DNA from 2 places in the Pseudoalteromonas sp. SiA1 genome. Region 2 is predicted to be linked to the other one. Evidence: predicted binding sites of a transcription regulator. Region 2 holds the regulator's gene; the other holds the start of a gene.
The links. Region 2 encodes LexA, which represses DNA repair genes until DNA is damaged. Its sites were predicted from a motif close to TACTGTATNNNNATACAGTA; they were not measured.
Positions count from the first base shown of each region.

Region 1: a site for LexA is predicted at 3,163-3,182, ahead of uvrD (DNA helicase II). Genes of this name have one in related genera too.

Region 1 covers NZ_CP076084.1:134,243-142,498, reverse strand. Annotated here, with positions in the region: gene nudE (ADP compounds hydrolase NudE) at 1-287, opposite strand, end outside; gene yrfG (GMP/IMP nucleotidase) at 574-1,221, shown strand; gene KK487_RS00665 (dUTP diphosphatase) at 1,536-2,162, opposite strand; gene KK487_RS00660 (YacL family protein) at 2,215-2,583, opposite strand; gene KK487_RS00655 (hypothetical protein) at 2,707-2,931, opposite strand; gene uvrD (DNA helicase II) at 3,247-5,412, shown strand; gene KK487_RS00645 (GNAT family N-acetyltransferase) at 5,390-7,480, shown strand; gene KK487_RS00640 (ABC transporter substrate-binding protein) at 7,449-8,256, shown strand, end outside.
Region 2 covers NZ_CP076084.1:3,164,432-3,172,687, forward strand. Annotated here, with positions in the region: gene KK487_RS14700 (SURF1 family protein) at 1-424, opposite strand, end outside; gene KK487_RS18650 (DUF2909 family protein) at 439-747, shown strand; gene KK487_RS14710 (cytochrome c oxidase subunit 3) at 650-1,525, opposite strand; gene KK487_RS14715 (cytochrome c oxidase assembly protein) at 1,561-2,091, opposite strand; gene ctaD (cytochrome c oxidase subunit I) at 2,091-3,683, opposite strand; gene coxB (cytochrome c oxidase subunit II) at 3,683-4,825, opposite strand; gene lexA (transcriptional repressor LexA) at 5,319-5,936, opposite strand; gene KK487_RS14735 (PaaI family thioesterase) at 6,135-6,578, shown strand; gene KK487_RS14740 (hypothetical protein) at 6,608-6,988, opposite strand; gene KK487_RS14745 (endonuclease) at 7,241-7,894, shown strand; gene hmpA (NO-inducible flavohemoprotein) at 7,934-8,256, opposite strand, start outside.

The DNA of each region.
Region 1 (8,256 bases), 320 kb from region 2:
TTTGCCGCTTGCTCAGGTGTTTCACCGGGGTCAATTAATCCTTTAGGGAAACCTAACTGATAGTCATTGGTGCCGGCGCAATACTCTCGAACGAGTAGTAGTTCGTTTTCAGCTGTGATGGGTACAATCATAACGGCTCCACGGCCACCGCCGCGAATTCGTTCATACTGACGCTCTTCGTCATTTGAAAATTTTAGTTCTAAAGACTCCACAGTAAATAAGCGACTTTTAGCGACAACATTATTACTGAGAATTTGTGGTGGTGTTGGGTGCTTTTTCTGTGTCATGGGCATCAATTTGCTATCATTGCAGTTATACTAATCATATACCCAAATGAGTATAAGATGCGAGTTTCAGTTTGAATTAAAAGCAATTTAAATGCAGAATTAATCATAAAATATCTTACCCGTAGTTAAGGTTAAATATTTATCTGGCGTTATTGAATTCGCCCTTAATATTTCATCATTGGGTATATGTTTTTATAGTTCAATTAACAGAGCCCATTATATTTCGCTTGCAAGCATTTCATCGCAACGTAGTCATTTAACGCCTCAATTTCCACAAGGATATATCATGCTCAATTGGTCAAAAATCGATACTGTATTACTCGACATGGACGGGACTTTACTTGATTTACATTACGACACTGACTTTTGGCTCAATGTTGTTCCACAACAACATGCTCTGGCTCAAAATATCAGTTTTGAGGAAGCCCGCGCAGATATCTTAAAACGCTATCAGGCTGTGAGTGGCAAAATTCAGTGGTACTGCTCTGACTATTGGGAAGCACAGCTAAACTTACCTATTCTCGAACTAAAGCGCCAGTCTGCTCACTTAATCAAAATTCGTGAAGACGTTCCGCATTTTTTAACGGAACTTCGACGTGCAGGTAAAGAACTCATTTTACTTACCAATGCTCATCCTGAATGCGTCATGCTCAAATTTGAACATACCGCTATTGATAATTATTTAGACGGAGTGGTGTCAACGCATGAATATGGGGTAAGTAAAGAGCAACAAAGTTTGTGGCATAAGGTTCAAGGGGATTTAGGGTTTGATAAACGCCGCACATTATTTGTAGATGACAGCTTACCGGTATTAAATGCCGCTCGAGAATACGGCATTGAGCATTTACTTGCGGTTGCTAACCCGAATAGCCAGCAACCACATAACGATATAACCGATTACTTAAGCGTCACCGATTACCGTAAGCTTATTTAGGGTCTGTTGATCTTTCAAGGTTAAATTTGCAGCAGTCTGTTTGGTATTTAGGCAAGGCAGAGCCTATGTGGTGTGGTTATTCCCCATAAATAGGCGATAACGCAGCATCAATGCCAAACAGGCGCTGCCCGAAGGGTTCTGCCTAGGGGCGATTTACTCTTTGTTGCCTACATGGATGTAGGTAAGGGGCGTGAGCAGGACGCGGAAGCTTTGCTCGGTTTTTACTTAGCCCACTAGGTTACAAACCTCGCGTCGCGATTAAACCGCCCCTAGTTTGAACAAATTGTAATCCGCAAAGGTCAACAGACCCTGGCTTATTCGCCCTGAGGGTAACGCGCTACTAAGCCTTGATATACCTGTTTTGCAAAATCTGCATGCTCAGTATCAAGGCTTTTAACTACTTCAACTAAGTGTTCGTTATCTTCTTTGCCATGCCACACTTTAATGTAGCTACCCTCTTTGTAACCATGATCCTGACGGAAGAAGTTCAGCGTATTTTTACCCACATAGCCACGATATAAATCATCAATATCCATACCGATTTGTGCCATACAACCGGCAAAAGCAGCCGCGTTAAAAGTTTTATTGGCAACCGCACTGGCCGCTAATAATTCAAGCGTTTGTTTAAAATCATCGCCTTGCTGTGGGGCGCTCATTTGAGTTTGTAGCTGCGTAGCGATTTGCTCGTAGCTGGTCTCACCGTCGATACGTAGCGATAAACCAAAATGAAAAATATCAACCAGCTCTAAAATTACTTGTTCAGTATCTGGCGTTTGTTTTTTCCACCATTTCCAACCGTAATGATCCAGCATTTCTGCACATTCAACCCAAATAGCTCTATACCACTCAAAGCCTTGACTAAACCATTGCTCATGTACTTTGGTATTCATGGCATTTTGCATTTCTAGCATAACAACTAGTTTGTTTAAATTCGCAGACATATTGGTTCCACTGTTGGATTTATAATTAGGGTAATAATACAGATAATATAACTTAACGACCAGCCGAAAACTCATGCCATGAGTTGATCAGGTCAACAAAGTCTTCAAAACCACAACCACTGCTTAAATCATTCTCTTCAAGCATGAGTTCATCATCTTGGTAGGCTAATATATCTTCGTTATCTTGATGCAGCGCATGTGCTTCGAATAATGCTTCATCTTTAGAAAGGATCAGATCAATTTCTTGGCCTTTAAGTGTTACCGGCTCAAAGCTTGAACTCACCGAGCTAATAAGTGCCAGCACCATCGCGACTTTGTCTTTGCCTATTTCTTCATTTAACCAACGGCCTATAATCGCGTGCTCGCTGCTAATTTTAATTCTTAACCCACTAATAGGATCGCGAATGAATTGGTATTCCATAACTTTATTCCAGTACTGCTAATACAACAGATTATAACCTAATCAGCTATGAATAATGAAAGCCAGATACAAAAATAGCGCCATAAGGCGCTATTAAAGTATGCTCACTATAGCTAACTATAGCTAACCGCCTGAGCGATAGCGGGCAGCATCAATAATTGCCCATAAATGGAATACGGCTCCAACAATGGCTGGAACAACTAAAAACCATAACGCGTAGCCGCCAAAAACCAAAATGGCAAACACCAGCGCCGCTAAAATACGACCCTGAACCAACTGCCCTAAACCTGGGAAAAAAATATTACATAGAGCGGCGATTACATTTCCGCCAGAACCTTGTTGAGACATACTAACCTCTGTAGTTTAATTAATTTTGTATTTGTACTTATTATTTATACTTACACACTTTATGCCAATTTATTAAGGCTTACAAATCATACAGTTAAATTATTACGAATTTATCAGTTTAGTATTTTTTGCCAAAAATAAGTCAAATTAGCAATTTTAAATAGCTATTTTAGTTACTTGCTCAGTTTATACTGTTAACTATTCAACAACTTAAATACGTATTTTATAAATAGCTGTTTATAAAAACAGTATTTTATTTAGCCTAACAAAAACACCTGTTATACTGCTCTCATTATTGATTAAAAAGGCGTAACGATGGACGTTTCAGAATTACTCGATGGCTTAAATGATAAACAACGCGATGCCGTTGCAGCGCCATTACAAAACATGCTGGTATTAGCAGGAGCAGGTTCAGGTAAAACTCGAGTATTGGTTCATCGTATTGCCTGGTTAATGCAAGTAGAACAAGCCTCTGCCTATAGTATTTTTGCGGTAACCTTTACTAATAAAGCCGCTAAAGAAATGCGCTCACGGGTTGAAGAAACATTAAAAGCACCTGTAGGCGGCATGTGGATTGGTACTTTCCATGGTTTATCGCACCGAATTTTGCGTGCACATCATCGTGAAGCAAACTTACCAGAAGCCTTTCAAATTTTAGACTCTGACGATCAGCTTCGTATGATCAAGCGCTTATTAAAATCGATGAATATTGATGATAAAAAATGGCCGGCAAAGCAGTTTGGTTGGTACATAAGCGCTAAAAAAGATGAAGCTCTGCGCCCTAAAGATATTCAGGCATACGATATTAACGAGCAAATGATGCTGCGTGTTTACGCGGCCTATCAAGAAGCTTGTGATAGAGCGGGCCTAGTTGATTTTGCAGAAATATTACTACGTAGCTATGAGGTTCTTAAAAATAACCCAACCTTGCTGCGTCATTATCAGCAGCGCTTTGCGCACATGCTTGTAGACGAGTTTCAAGATACCAATACTATTCAGTATGCATGGTTAAAATTACTTGCGGGCGATACCAGCAGCATCATGATTGTAGGCGATGATGACCAAAGTATTTATGGTTGGCGCGGCGCAAAAATAGAAAACATTAAACGCTTTTTAACCGATTTCGACGCAGAGACGATTCGCCTTGAGCAAAATTACCGCTCGACTGCCACTATTCTTAAAGCCTCAAACGCGTTAATTCAAAATAACTCCGAGCGAATGGGTAAAAGTTTATGGACCGACGGTAACGACGGTGAACCTATTTCTATTTATGCTGCTTTTAATGAGCTAGATGAAGCGCGCTTTGTGAGTAGCAAATTACGTAGCTGGCTTAATGCGGGTAATGCACTTCAAGATGCGGCTATTTTATATCGTAGTAATGCGCAATCGCGGGTACTTGAAGAAGCAATGCTACAAGAAGGTTTAAAATACCGAATTTATGGCGGTATGCGATTCTTCGAACGGCAAGAAATTAAAGATGCTCTTTCATACTTACGCTTAGTGGGTAACCGCCAAGATGATGCGGCATTTGAGCGAGTTATTAATACGCCCGCCCGCGGCATTGGCGATAAAACATTAAGCCATATACGTGACTGCGCTCGCGCTGAATCTTTGCCGCTTTGGTATGCTGCTAAAGCCATTGTAGAGCAACAGCATTTATCGGGTCGCGCTTCTGGAGCTGTTGCCAAGTTTGTTGAGTTAATTGAACATATTGAAGATAAGATTAGTGACTTAACGCTGCACGAGCAGGCTAAATATGCCATTCAAACCTCAGGGTTAATGGCAATGTATCAGGCTGAAAAAGGTGAAAAAGGCCGTGCTCGGGTTGAAAACTTAGAAGAATTAATTAGCGCCTGCGATCAATATGAACTCCCTGAAGAGGAAGAATTCAGTTCACCACTACAAGGCTTTTTAGCCTACACCTCGCTTGAATCAGGTGAAGGGCAAGCTGATGAACATGAAGATGCGGTACAAATGATGACGCTTCACTCAGCTAAAGGCTTAGAGTTTCCGCTGGTATTTATGGTCGGTGTTGAAGAGGGCATGTTCCCATCACAACAAAGTAATGAAGAAACGGGCCGTTTAGAAGAAGAACGCCGCCTTTGTTATGTAGGTATGACCCGTGCTATGGATAAACTGTATATAAGCCACGCAGAAAGCCGCCGTTTATATGGTCAAGAAAAATACCACAGCCCATCGCGTTTTTTACGTGAAATACCCGAAGACTGCGTAGAAGAAATTCGCATTAAAACCCAGGTTTCTCGCCCGCCAGCAGCTGGTCGCTTTAGTGCATCGGTTAGCCATGCCGCCTTTGAAGAAAGCGGGTTTAATTTAGGTCAACGGGTGCTACATGCAAAATTTGGCATTGGTACGGTGCTTAATTACGAAGGCAGTGGCGCACAATCGCGAGTACAAGTTAACTTTGACGACTTAGGTAGTAAGTGGTTAGTAACAGCTTATGCAAGACTACAAGCCGTTTAACCGCGTTATAGAGCATCTGCAACAGCAGCTAACGAATGCTAAACATCGTCAGTTACTGTTGCTTACAGGCGATAAAAATTGGTGTTATGAGCAATGCACTCAGCTGCTTGCTCAATTACAGCAACCCTCTTTTGTTCTTTCTAAAAACACAAATTTAGTTAATGCACATTGGCCAGAGCATACCCATCAAATTTTAGGGCAAGAGTGCGCCCATGCTGTTTATGATGGCTACAGTGGACTGGTGCCAGATAAACTAGCAGCCTTAGCTGGCGTAGTTCAAGCGGGTGGCTTTTTAATTGTATTACTTCCACCGCTCGAATCACTTGAACATTGGTGCGATCCTGCGCTGCCATTATTTCAATCATTTGGACAAGCGCATCAATACAGCTTTTTTAATCAACGCTTAAAGCACTTACTGAGCAACGCCTCCTTATTACATTTTAATCAACAAGATGGCTGGGTTACTCTTGCCGACATTGATTCATCAGCAGGTACAATAGATTTTACCGAGCAACAACAATGTGTTGAATTAATAAAAAAAACCGCGCACGGACGGGCAAATAGACCATTATTGATTAATGCTGATCGAGGACGGGGAAAATCAGCGGCATTAGGGATTGCCGCAAGCGAGCTCAGCGATAAAAAAATCCTCATCAGCTCTATGCAATTTCGCGCATTGCACAGCAGCTTTAAACATTTAGCAAACGCACTTAATTTGGAGTATCAAGCAGGCAATAAATGCATTGCAAACATGCAATATATTGCACCTGATCAACTACTTAACGAACAGCCTGAGTGTGACTTGCTATTAATTGATGAAGCAGCAGCAATCCCTGTTCCAATGCTCATAAAACTACTCCACCTTTATCCTCGCGTGGTATTTTCAAGCACCATGGTTGGCTATGAAGGCAATGGTCGCGGCTATATTCTAAAGTTTACTCGCTACATTAAAACGCATTTTAAAAATATGCGCAGTATGACTCTTGAGCAGCCTATTCGCTTTGCAAAGCAGGATCCATTAGAGCTGCACATTCGCACGTTATTAGCCTTAGATGCTGAACATCACAGCGTCACCTTACACTCTACCCCTTTGCAATTTAAGCAATTACAGGCACATCAACTTGCTAGTAACGAGTCACTACTTTATCAAGTGATTGGGTTGCTAACGCTGGCACATTATCAAACCAGTGTGAATGATTTACGCCACTTACTAGACGCCACTAAACAACATGTATTTGTTTGCCAACAAGGTGATAATATTCTCGGTGTCTGTTTAATTGCGATTGAAGGTGGGTTTAATGCCGCCATGAGCAATGAAATAGCACAAGGAAAGCGCAGGCCTCAAGGTCACTTAATGGCACAAACGTTAGCACAATTGAGTTTTAATGCTGATGTTTTAAAACAACACTGCGCCCGCGTGGTGCGTATTGCCATTGATCCACAGCATCACAACAAAAAAATAGGCACACAGTTACTTAAATACTGTGAACAGCAATTGCAGAGCGAGTGTCATTGGTTTGGTGCCAGCTTTGGTGGCAATGCGCAATTACTCAGTTTTTGGCAAAGTAATGGCTTTGATTTAGTTAAACTCGGTTTTCAAAAAGATAAGGCAACGGGCGAGCACAGTGCATTAGTTGTTAAAAGCTTAACTAAAAGTGACCAACTAGTAGAGCAATTAGTAGCACAGTTTGAAGCCGATTTCCCTTTGCAACTACTCGATCACTATAGTCAGCTTGATTATCAACTGGTCGCGAAAATTGTCTCTCATTTTAATACTCATACTGGCAGTATCACTGAGCAATTAAGATTAAAGTCTATGTTAACAAGTGACTACCAGCTTTTTAATATAAAACCATTGCTCTGGCGACGTTTTTGGGCATTGCCGTATAGCTTGCCAACCGATGACGATAATTTCCAATATGTTTTTATTAGGCTAGTATTACAAAATTGGACACCGAAAAATATCCAAAGTCAGTTAGGTTTGAATGGCACAAAGTCATTTAATACATTATTTAAAAAGGCTGTAAATAATTGGTATGAGCGCATTTCGCATAATAGCAAACCTTAACATTGTCCTTATAGCATTAGTGCTTGGGCAAACTTTCGCGCATGCCGAGCAAACCAACAACAAAGTAATTAAACTGGGCATGTCTACTGCACTGACTGGCCCTGCTAAAAATATTGGCCAACAGTTACATAAAGGTAGCAGCGTTTATTTTGACAAAGTTAATAACGCTGGCGGCATTAATGGCGCTAAGGTGCTACTTTTAGTTGCTGACGATCACTATGAACCCAAACAAACCGTTAATAATACTCGTGAGTTTATTTACACAAATAAAGTTGATGCCCTGTTTGGTGCCATGGGTACCCCAACCAGCCATGCAATTATACCTTTACTAGAACAATCAAAAATTCCGTTCTTAATGCCTTTTAGCGGGGCGAGCTTTCTACGTGAAAAACCGTCAGTTAAAGCATTTAACTTAAGAGCAAGCTATAACGACGAAGCACAAGAACAAATCAAATACCTCGTTGAAGAGCATAAACATACTAAAATAGGGCTGTTTATACAGGCTGACGAATTTGGCTTATATGTAGAATCAGGACTAAGAGAAGCACTCGCTAAATATAACCTTACACCGGTAATAGTTGCTCGCTACAAACGCAATAGCCAAGATGTGGAGTCAGCACTTAATACCTTAAAATTAAGCGGAGTTACGGCAATCTGTTTAGTCGGCACTTATGAACCACTCTCTGAGTTTATTAATAGCGCCCAAAAGCAAGGGTTTAATCCTGAATATACTAGCGTTTCGTTTGTACCCAGCTTTGACTTATTTGATGAAGTAA
Region 2 (8,256 bases):
ATTTACCACTAGGTATTGTTACGTTTGGTAGGATTTCTCTTGAACGTTCTGCTTTTACCCAGCCTAAGTTCACTAACAAAAAGCGTGATTCATCAGACAGTTTTAATAATGCCAGTAAGTCGTAACCAACCTGACCATTATAGATTTGATTATCAAGCAACCAATAATTATTAGTGTCAAAATAACCATTTAACGAAACCAATACACCGGTTTTGTTCCACTCTTTTGGCAGCTGTTGTAACTCTGCCCAGCTCATTACGCCATGTTGTTGTATATTTTCAATGGCACTAAGCTGCTGTTGCTTTTGTTCTGCTCGCTGTAATTGCCAAAACCCTAGTCGCACACAAACCAATACCACAATAACAACCAAGCAAATTGTTATTATTGAGCTAAGCTTTTGTTTGTTAAATACAACTAACTGCATAAGGGTATAATCCAGTGATTATTAAAATTATTATTGTTCTACTGTTATTATTTATATTATTTAATTTATTTCGTGCTTTATTAATTATGGTGTCAGGGAAAACCAATGGACGCCCTATGTCTCACTTTTTAGGGCGTCGGGTGTTATTTTCTGTTGTGGTATTAGTGATGGTGATTGCCGCACTAAAACTTGGTTTTATTAAGGCAAATCAGTCTCCCTTAATCACTAAAGCACATACACAAATACAAACAAACACAGCCAAACAACATCAACAAAATGCCAGTACCAAGCTGCAGCTTGAAAGGCAAAGTGCTTATCTTTAGTGAAATGTCCTTTCATAATGCGTAAAAACACCACCAATAAAATAATTGTTCCTAAGGTGACGTGCATGCCGTGAAAGCCGGTTAACAAAAAGAAGGTATTGCCATAAATGCCCGCATCAAGGGTTAAGTTAAGATCGTTATAAGCATATATATACTCTTCTACCTGCAGCCCTAAAAAGCACACTCCGAGTAAAATGGTCGCTCCCAAGCATACTTTGAGTGGGGTACGTTTATTATTTTCCATCGCCACATGGGCAAAATGTAAAGTTACCGACGAGGCCAGCAAAATAAGGGTGTTGATAAGCGGCAACCCTTGCCAGCCCATCGCTTGGGTCGAAGTGCCTCCTGGGGTATTTAGCAATGGCCACATGGCTTCAAACGTCGGCCACAATACTTCATTTGTCATGGCGTTGTTATCCGCACCTCCAAGCCAAGGCACAGAAAACATGCGAGCATAAAAAAGCGCCCCAAAAAATGCCATGAAGAACATCACTTCTGAAAAAATAAACCAGCTCATACCTTGCCTAAAAGAACGGTCCATTTGTGCAGAATAAAGCCCTTGATCAGACTCGTGTATGACATTTTTAAACCAGCTAAACAGCATGTAAAGGAGTACAGCTATACCTACGTATAACAAGTAAACGCCATTACCACCCTCTTTGCCCATATCCATTACGGTTAAGGCTGCGCCTACCGCAATAAAAAATAACGCAACTGCCCCAACTATTGGCCATGGACTTTGCTCTGGTACATAATAATGTTCATATTTTTGATTCATTTTATTTGCTCCTAGTTTTTCACTAGTTTTATAAGCTAGTTATTACTGGCTACTAGCCGCTCGCTAATATCAAATACGGTATAAGACAGGGTTAACTCTTCTACATCACTGGGTAATTCAGTATCTACATAAAACAATAATGTAAACTCCAGCTCTTCACCTGCCTTTAACGGTTGCTGATCAAAGCAAAAACACGCTATTTTGTGTAAATACTTGGCCGCTTTTCCTGGTGCTACCGACGGTATAGCCTGCATTACTTTATCTTCATTACTGTTATTTTTAGCGCTAAACTTAACTTCACGCATAGCCCCAGGCTTTACATCTACACTGTACTCTTTAGATTTAACTTCAAAAGGCGCACCACTTTGCGCATGCGTAGTGAAACTAACGCTGACTTCTCTATTTTCAGTGACCAAGGTACTTTGCTGTGCCTGCTCTAACGAGGGCTTACCATTAAGCCCCGTTATATCGCAAAACACGTCATACAAAGGGACCATGGCAAATGCAAATGCAAACATTGCAATGCAAATCACCACCAGCTTTTTTAATAACGGCAAGTGAGTCATTATTTAATGTCCGGCGGCGTTGAGAACGTATGATAAGGCGCAGGTGAATCAACTTCCCATTCAAGCCCCTCAGCTCCATCCCAAACTTTTGCAGGCACTTTGTCGCCCCCTTTTGCACATTTATACACAACCACCACAAATAATAATTGCGATAAACCAAAGGCAAACCCACCTATACTAATAATGGCGTTAAAATCAGCAAACTGTAGCGCATAATCTGGAATACGGCGTGGCATACCGGCTAACCCCACAAAATGCATTGGGAAAAACAGCACATTTACACTTATTAACGACAACCAAAAATGCCATTTTGCTAAGGTAATATTGAACATGTTTCCGGTCCATTTTGGCAGCCAATAATAAGCCCCCGCCATAATAGAAAACACCGCGCCCGTTACGAGTACATAATGAAAGTGTGCAACCACAAAATAGGTATCATGATATTGGAAATCGGCAGGTGTAATCGCTAGCATCAACCCCGAAAAACCACCTAAAGTAAACAACACAATAAATGCGATACTAAACAGCATTGGCACTTCAAAGCTAATAGACCCGCGCCACATAGTCGCTACCCAGTTAAATACTTTTACGCCGGTAGGTACCGATATCAGCATAGTCGCGTACATAAAAAACAACTCACCCGCCACGGGCATACCAGTGGTAAACATATGATGCGCCCACACAATAAAGCTCAACAAGGCAATGGAGGAGGTGGCATACACCATAGAGGCATAACCAAATAGTTTTTTACGTGAAAAGGTGGGAACAATCGTAGAAATAATGCCAAAGGCAGGCAAAATCATAATATAAACTTCAGGGTGACCAAAAAACCAAAAAATATGTTGGAACATCACCGGATCGCCACCACCAGCGGCATCAAAGAAACTGGTCGCGAAGTATTTATCGGTGAGCACCATAGTAACTGCACCAGCAAGTACCGGCATAACTGCAATAAGTAAAAACGCCGTGATCAACCATGTCCACACAAATAACGGCAGCTTCATCCACGTCATACCCGGAGCACGCATATTTACTATGGTGACCACCACATTAATGGCCCCCATAATCGAACTAATACCCATAATATGCACAGCAAATACAAACATTGCTGTGTTGTCGTTACTATAAGTGGTGGAAAGCGGCGCGTAAAAGGTCCAACCAAATGCAGGGCCACCACCAGGCATAAATAATGAAGCTAATAGGATTAAAAACGCAAACGGTAAAATCCAAAAGCTCCAGTTATTCATTCTCGGTAAGGCCATATCTGGCGCACCAATCATTAGCGGGATCATCCAGTTTGCCAAGCCGGTAAAGGCTGGCATAACCGCACCAAACACCATTATTAAACCATGCACTGTGGTCATTTGATTAAAAAAGTGAGGATCAACCAGTTGTAGGCCCGGCTGAAATAACTCAGCTCGAATAACCATCGCCATTGCCCCACCAATTAAAAACATGGTGAGTGAAAAAATTAAATATAAGCTACCTATATCTTTATGGTTGGTTGTAAATAACCAGCGCTTAAAGCCTGTGGCAGGTTGATGGGCATGATGAGCCTCATTGGTATTAGGTTGTTCTGCAATGCTACTCATTATTTAGCCTCCCCATCAGCATCCAGTGCCGCTTGTATCTCGCTCGGTTGAATTACATCACCAGTGTCATTACCCCACGCGTTGCGTTTATAGGTAATAACAGCTGCTATTTGCTTGATTGATAATTGCTTTGCGAAAGACTGCATAGCCGTACCTGGTTTACCGTGGAGCAAAATATCTATATGCCCTTTGATATCACCTATGACTATTGGGCTGCCTTTAAGAGCCGGAAAAACACCCGGCAAGCCTAATCCTGTTGGCTGATGGCACGCCGCGCAGCTCGCCATATAAACCTGCTCACCAAGCGCCATCAGCTCTTCTTTTGGTACAACTTGGTCTAATAACGCAGCGTCTGCTGCAGCTGCTTTTTGCTTGGCTTGTTTAGCCTCTGCTAACCACGTTTTGAAGTCTTCTTCTGTTTTAGCTTCTACCACAACAGGCATAAAACCATGATCTTTACCGCAAAGCTCTGCACACTGCCCACGGTAAGTACCAACCTCATTAATATTGGTCCATGTTTCATTAATAAACCCAGGGTTTGCATCTTTTTTAACGGCAAAGTCAGGCACCCACCATGAGTGAATAACATCATCTGAAGTCATTAAAAAACGTACTTTTTGATTAATTGGTAGTACCAGCGGTTTATCGACCTCGAGTAAATAATTCGGGTTTTTATCAGCAAGGTTGGTTATTTCATTTTGAGGTGTAGCTAGCATGGAATAAAACTCAACGTCCTCCCCCATATACTCGTAATGCCACTTCCACTGTGAGCCTGTAATTTTAATGGTGAGATCAGCTTTGCTGGCATCCTCCATGGCAATTAAGGTTTTAGTCGCAGGAATGGCCATAACAATTAATATGACAAAAGGGATCGCAGTCCACAGTATTTCTACTTTGGTGCTTTCATGGAATTGGGCAGGGACAGCCCCTTTAGATTTGCGATGATGAATGAGTGCCCAAAACATAATGGCAAACACGATCACCCCAATCACACAACATATTAAAAAAATAGTCATGTGCAGTTGGTATACATTATTACTTATATCGGTTACGCCTTTACGCATATTATATTGGCTATTAGCAAGCACATTCTGCGAAAAAACAAACAATATAAGCCACAAGGAAGAACTCAGCTTACCCATGTGACGGCTCCTTTGATGCTATTGCTGACGCAAAGCGAAGAGGCATACGGCTTAAACGCCTATTCGTTATTTTTATTTTTTATAAGGGTGCTGGATTTAGTAAATGTGTGTTCTCAAAACGACTAAGCTGTGAGTTATTTTTATTCCAGCTCTTTAATAACTAGTTAAAAAATAAACAATAAGCAAGGTGAGTATGAAAAATAAACAAGGTGTATTTTTTAAAATGCGCAGCTAAAAAAATAGCAACTAGTCAGGCAATTAATCTAAGAGTCAGGTTTAGTAAGGGGTGTATTGAAATTACAGGATAGAAATATAAAAAATTGTTAACTTAAAAAAGCAGAGTAAATTTGTTTATTTATAAAGTATTTAGTGATTTTATTTATGATAGGAGAAGCACTTAACAACATATAGTCATACATTTGATAAGTTAGACATTGTGCTGCTAACAAACCCAGCGCCTAATCACTATTAAGCGCTAAATTATGCTTTAATACTACATCCAGTCAGCGTTACGAATAACACCTACCGCTAAGCCTTCAATATTGAACGACTCATTTTCTAAATCGACCTCAATAGCTGAAAACTCATCATTTTCAGCATGTAAGAGTACTTTTCTGCCCGCTTTTTCTAAACGCTTCACGGTTACATCGTCGTCAACACGGGCAACAATAACTTGTCCATTTTCGGCAACTTGGGTTTTATGCACAGCAAGTAAATCACCATCCATAATACCAATGTCTTTCATACTCATACCGTTAACACGCAATAAAAAATCGGCCGCAGGTTTAAACATTAAAGGGTCAATTTTACAGTGGCTTTCTACATGCTGTTGCGCCAATATAGGCTCACCGGCAGCCACCCTGCCAATTAAAGGTAAGCCTAACTGCTCTGGCTCCTCTTCTTCAACAAGCTGAATGCCCCGACTCGCGCCTGGCTTCATTTTAATCACACCTTTTTTGGCCAGTGCTTTTAAGTGTTCTTCTGCAGCATTCGCACTTTTAAAACCCAGTGTTTGTGCAATTTCGGCACGTGTAGGAGGCATACCAGTGTCTTTAATAAACACTTTAATGAGTTCGAGTATTTGCGCTTGGCGTTTCGTTAATGGTCGCATACAACTGGTTTTCCATACAGTACAATTAACTGTGAGTATATACAGTTATTTAAAAATCGCAAATATAAATTAATGCCTTATATGCCGTTATCATCAAACAATAACCTACTTTAAAAGCAGGGTGATAAATGTAATTATTAGCAACGCATTATCATATTAATAAATTTTAATTCTCAATTACTTATCCAAGGAGCTAGCATGAGTATTTGGCATCAACCGATTACATTAGAGTTTTGTAAGCAATTAGATCAAGGTATTACAGGCCAAGGGACACTCATGAAAACCATGGGAATAGAAATCAGTGAAATTGGTGATGACTACTTAGTGGCAACTATGCCGGCAATTCCAGAGCATCATAACCCTATGGGTATCGTTCATGGTGGTGCAAATGTGGTGCTTGCTGAAACAGTAGCAAGTTATGCCGCTAATTTTGTGGTTGATTTCAATCGGTTTTATTGTGTTGGCCAAGAGATCAGTGCAAGTCATTTAAAGGCATCACGCAATGGCACATTAACGGCCACAGCGAGAGCTTATCATATCGGCAAGCGCAGCTCGGTTTGGGATATTAAAATAACCAATAGCCGCAATGAGCTTTGCTGCGTATCACGTATGACCGCAGCCGTAGTAGAGCGAAAAGGCTAGTAAGTCAATTAACCAAGGTTGAAATTAAATTACTTTTCGAAAGGGTAAATAGTAATTTCTACGCCTGCACCAATTGCAGATATACGTAACAAGGTATCTGCATGTAAGGCTTGGTTAAAGCATTTTGGCGAAGTGCCAGACTCAAACCCAATATCGAAAGTTCTGCGTGAACAACTCAACCATTGCTTTAATGCATTGCGTGAACACGACTCGATTAACTCACACAAGTGATTAATCGCTTTATCTGGCGTGGTTATTTCACCTGCAACCTCAATGCGAGCAAGTTGACGGTATTCGTCTTTATCATAATGTAAAATAGTTGCGACCTTTTTTAAATCAGCAACTAATACGCTAATATCTTGCTTTGACTCAAGCTCTAGATCTACATTTAAAAATTGAATTTCCGACATTATCTCGTTTTTACCCTCTATTAATCTCATTGCAAACTTTAACGCAGTTTTACCGTTATACCAAATCAACAACGCAGGAATCACTGCATTAACGCGTTTTTAGCGTTAGCCTCTGAATATTGCCCACTATTTACTCCTAAAAAACGCCCTACACAAAATACGCAAATTAAAATTAAAGCATGCCGGCGGCAGTTTACTTTTTTATTCTAGGCCTTAAACTAGCCGCTCCTGTAGTTCACGTATGTGATGGATATGATTCGGTTTATTTTAGCTTTGTTGGCTTGCTGTGCTTGTTTTTCAGCAATGGGCGAACAATTTACGCGGTTTTCGAGTGCCAAAAAGCACTTAATTAATACCCTTCCCGAAAACGCTAAAAGTATTTATTGTGGTTGCGATATAAAAAAACAAGGCAAAAAGTTGGTACCCGACCCTACCCATTGTGGCTACGTGCCTCGCAACACACTAACCCGCTCAGGCAAAGTAAATCAACGTGCCCTGCGAATTGAATGGGAACATATTGTCCCTGCATGGGAATTTGGTCACCAGTTACAATGTTGGCAAGATGGTGGGCGTAAAAACTGCCGCAAAGTTAGCGCTAAGTTTCGCTTGATGGAAGCCGATATAAACAATTTAGCCCCTGCAATTGGTGAAATTAACGCCGATCGCTCAAACTACCGCTTTGGCATGTTAGCCCAAAACGCGACGCAATATGGTCGCTGTGAGGTTAAAGTTAATTTTAAACAACGTGTTGTTGAACCGCCTGTTCATGCACGTAAACGCATTGCCGATGCGTACGCTTACATGCAAAAAACGTATGGTTTAAAAATTTCAGCTAAACAACAAAAGCTATTTAATGCTTGGCAACAACAAGCTTATGCTGCTAACACAAATAGTAAAAAGCTGTAAGTTTAAATTAAAAGCGTGTAACACACGCTTTTAATTAACCTATAACGCTTGGTGTGGTCCAAATATTTCGTAGTGAATGTTTGAGCTTTGCACACCTAAATCAAGTAGCTGGCCTTTTACGTAAGCCATAAATGATGCTGGTCCACACAAATAAAATGCCCCTTCGCTAATAGGTAATGATGCCTCAAGCACCGATAAATCCATTAGCCCAGTGAAATCACACTCCTCGCCACCTTGATTAAACCAAGTAAATGTTTTTAGCTGTGGATGCATTGCCGTTTGCTGCGCTAAATACCCTTTAAATGAAAATTCGCGGCTGTTTTCACACGCGTGCAAATAACTAATCGCTTGATTTTTATCAC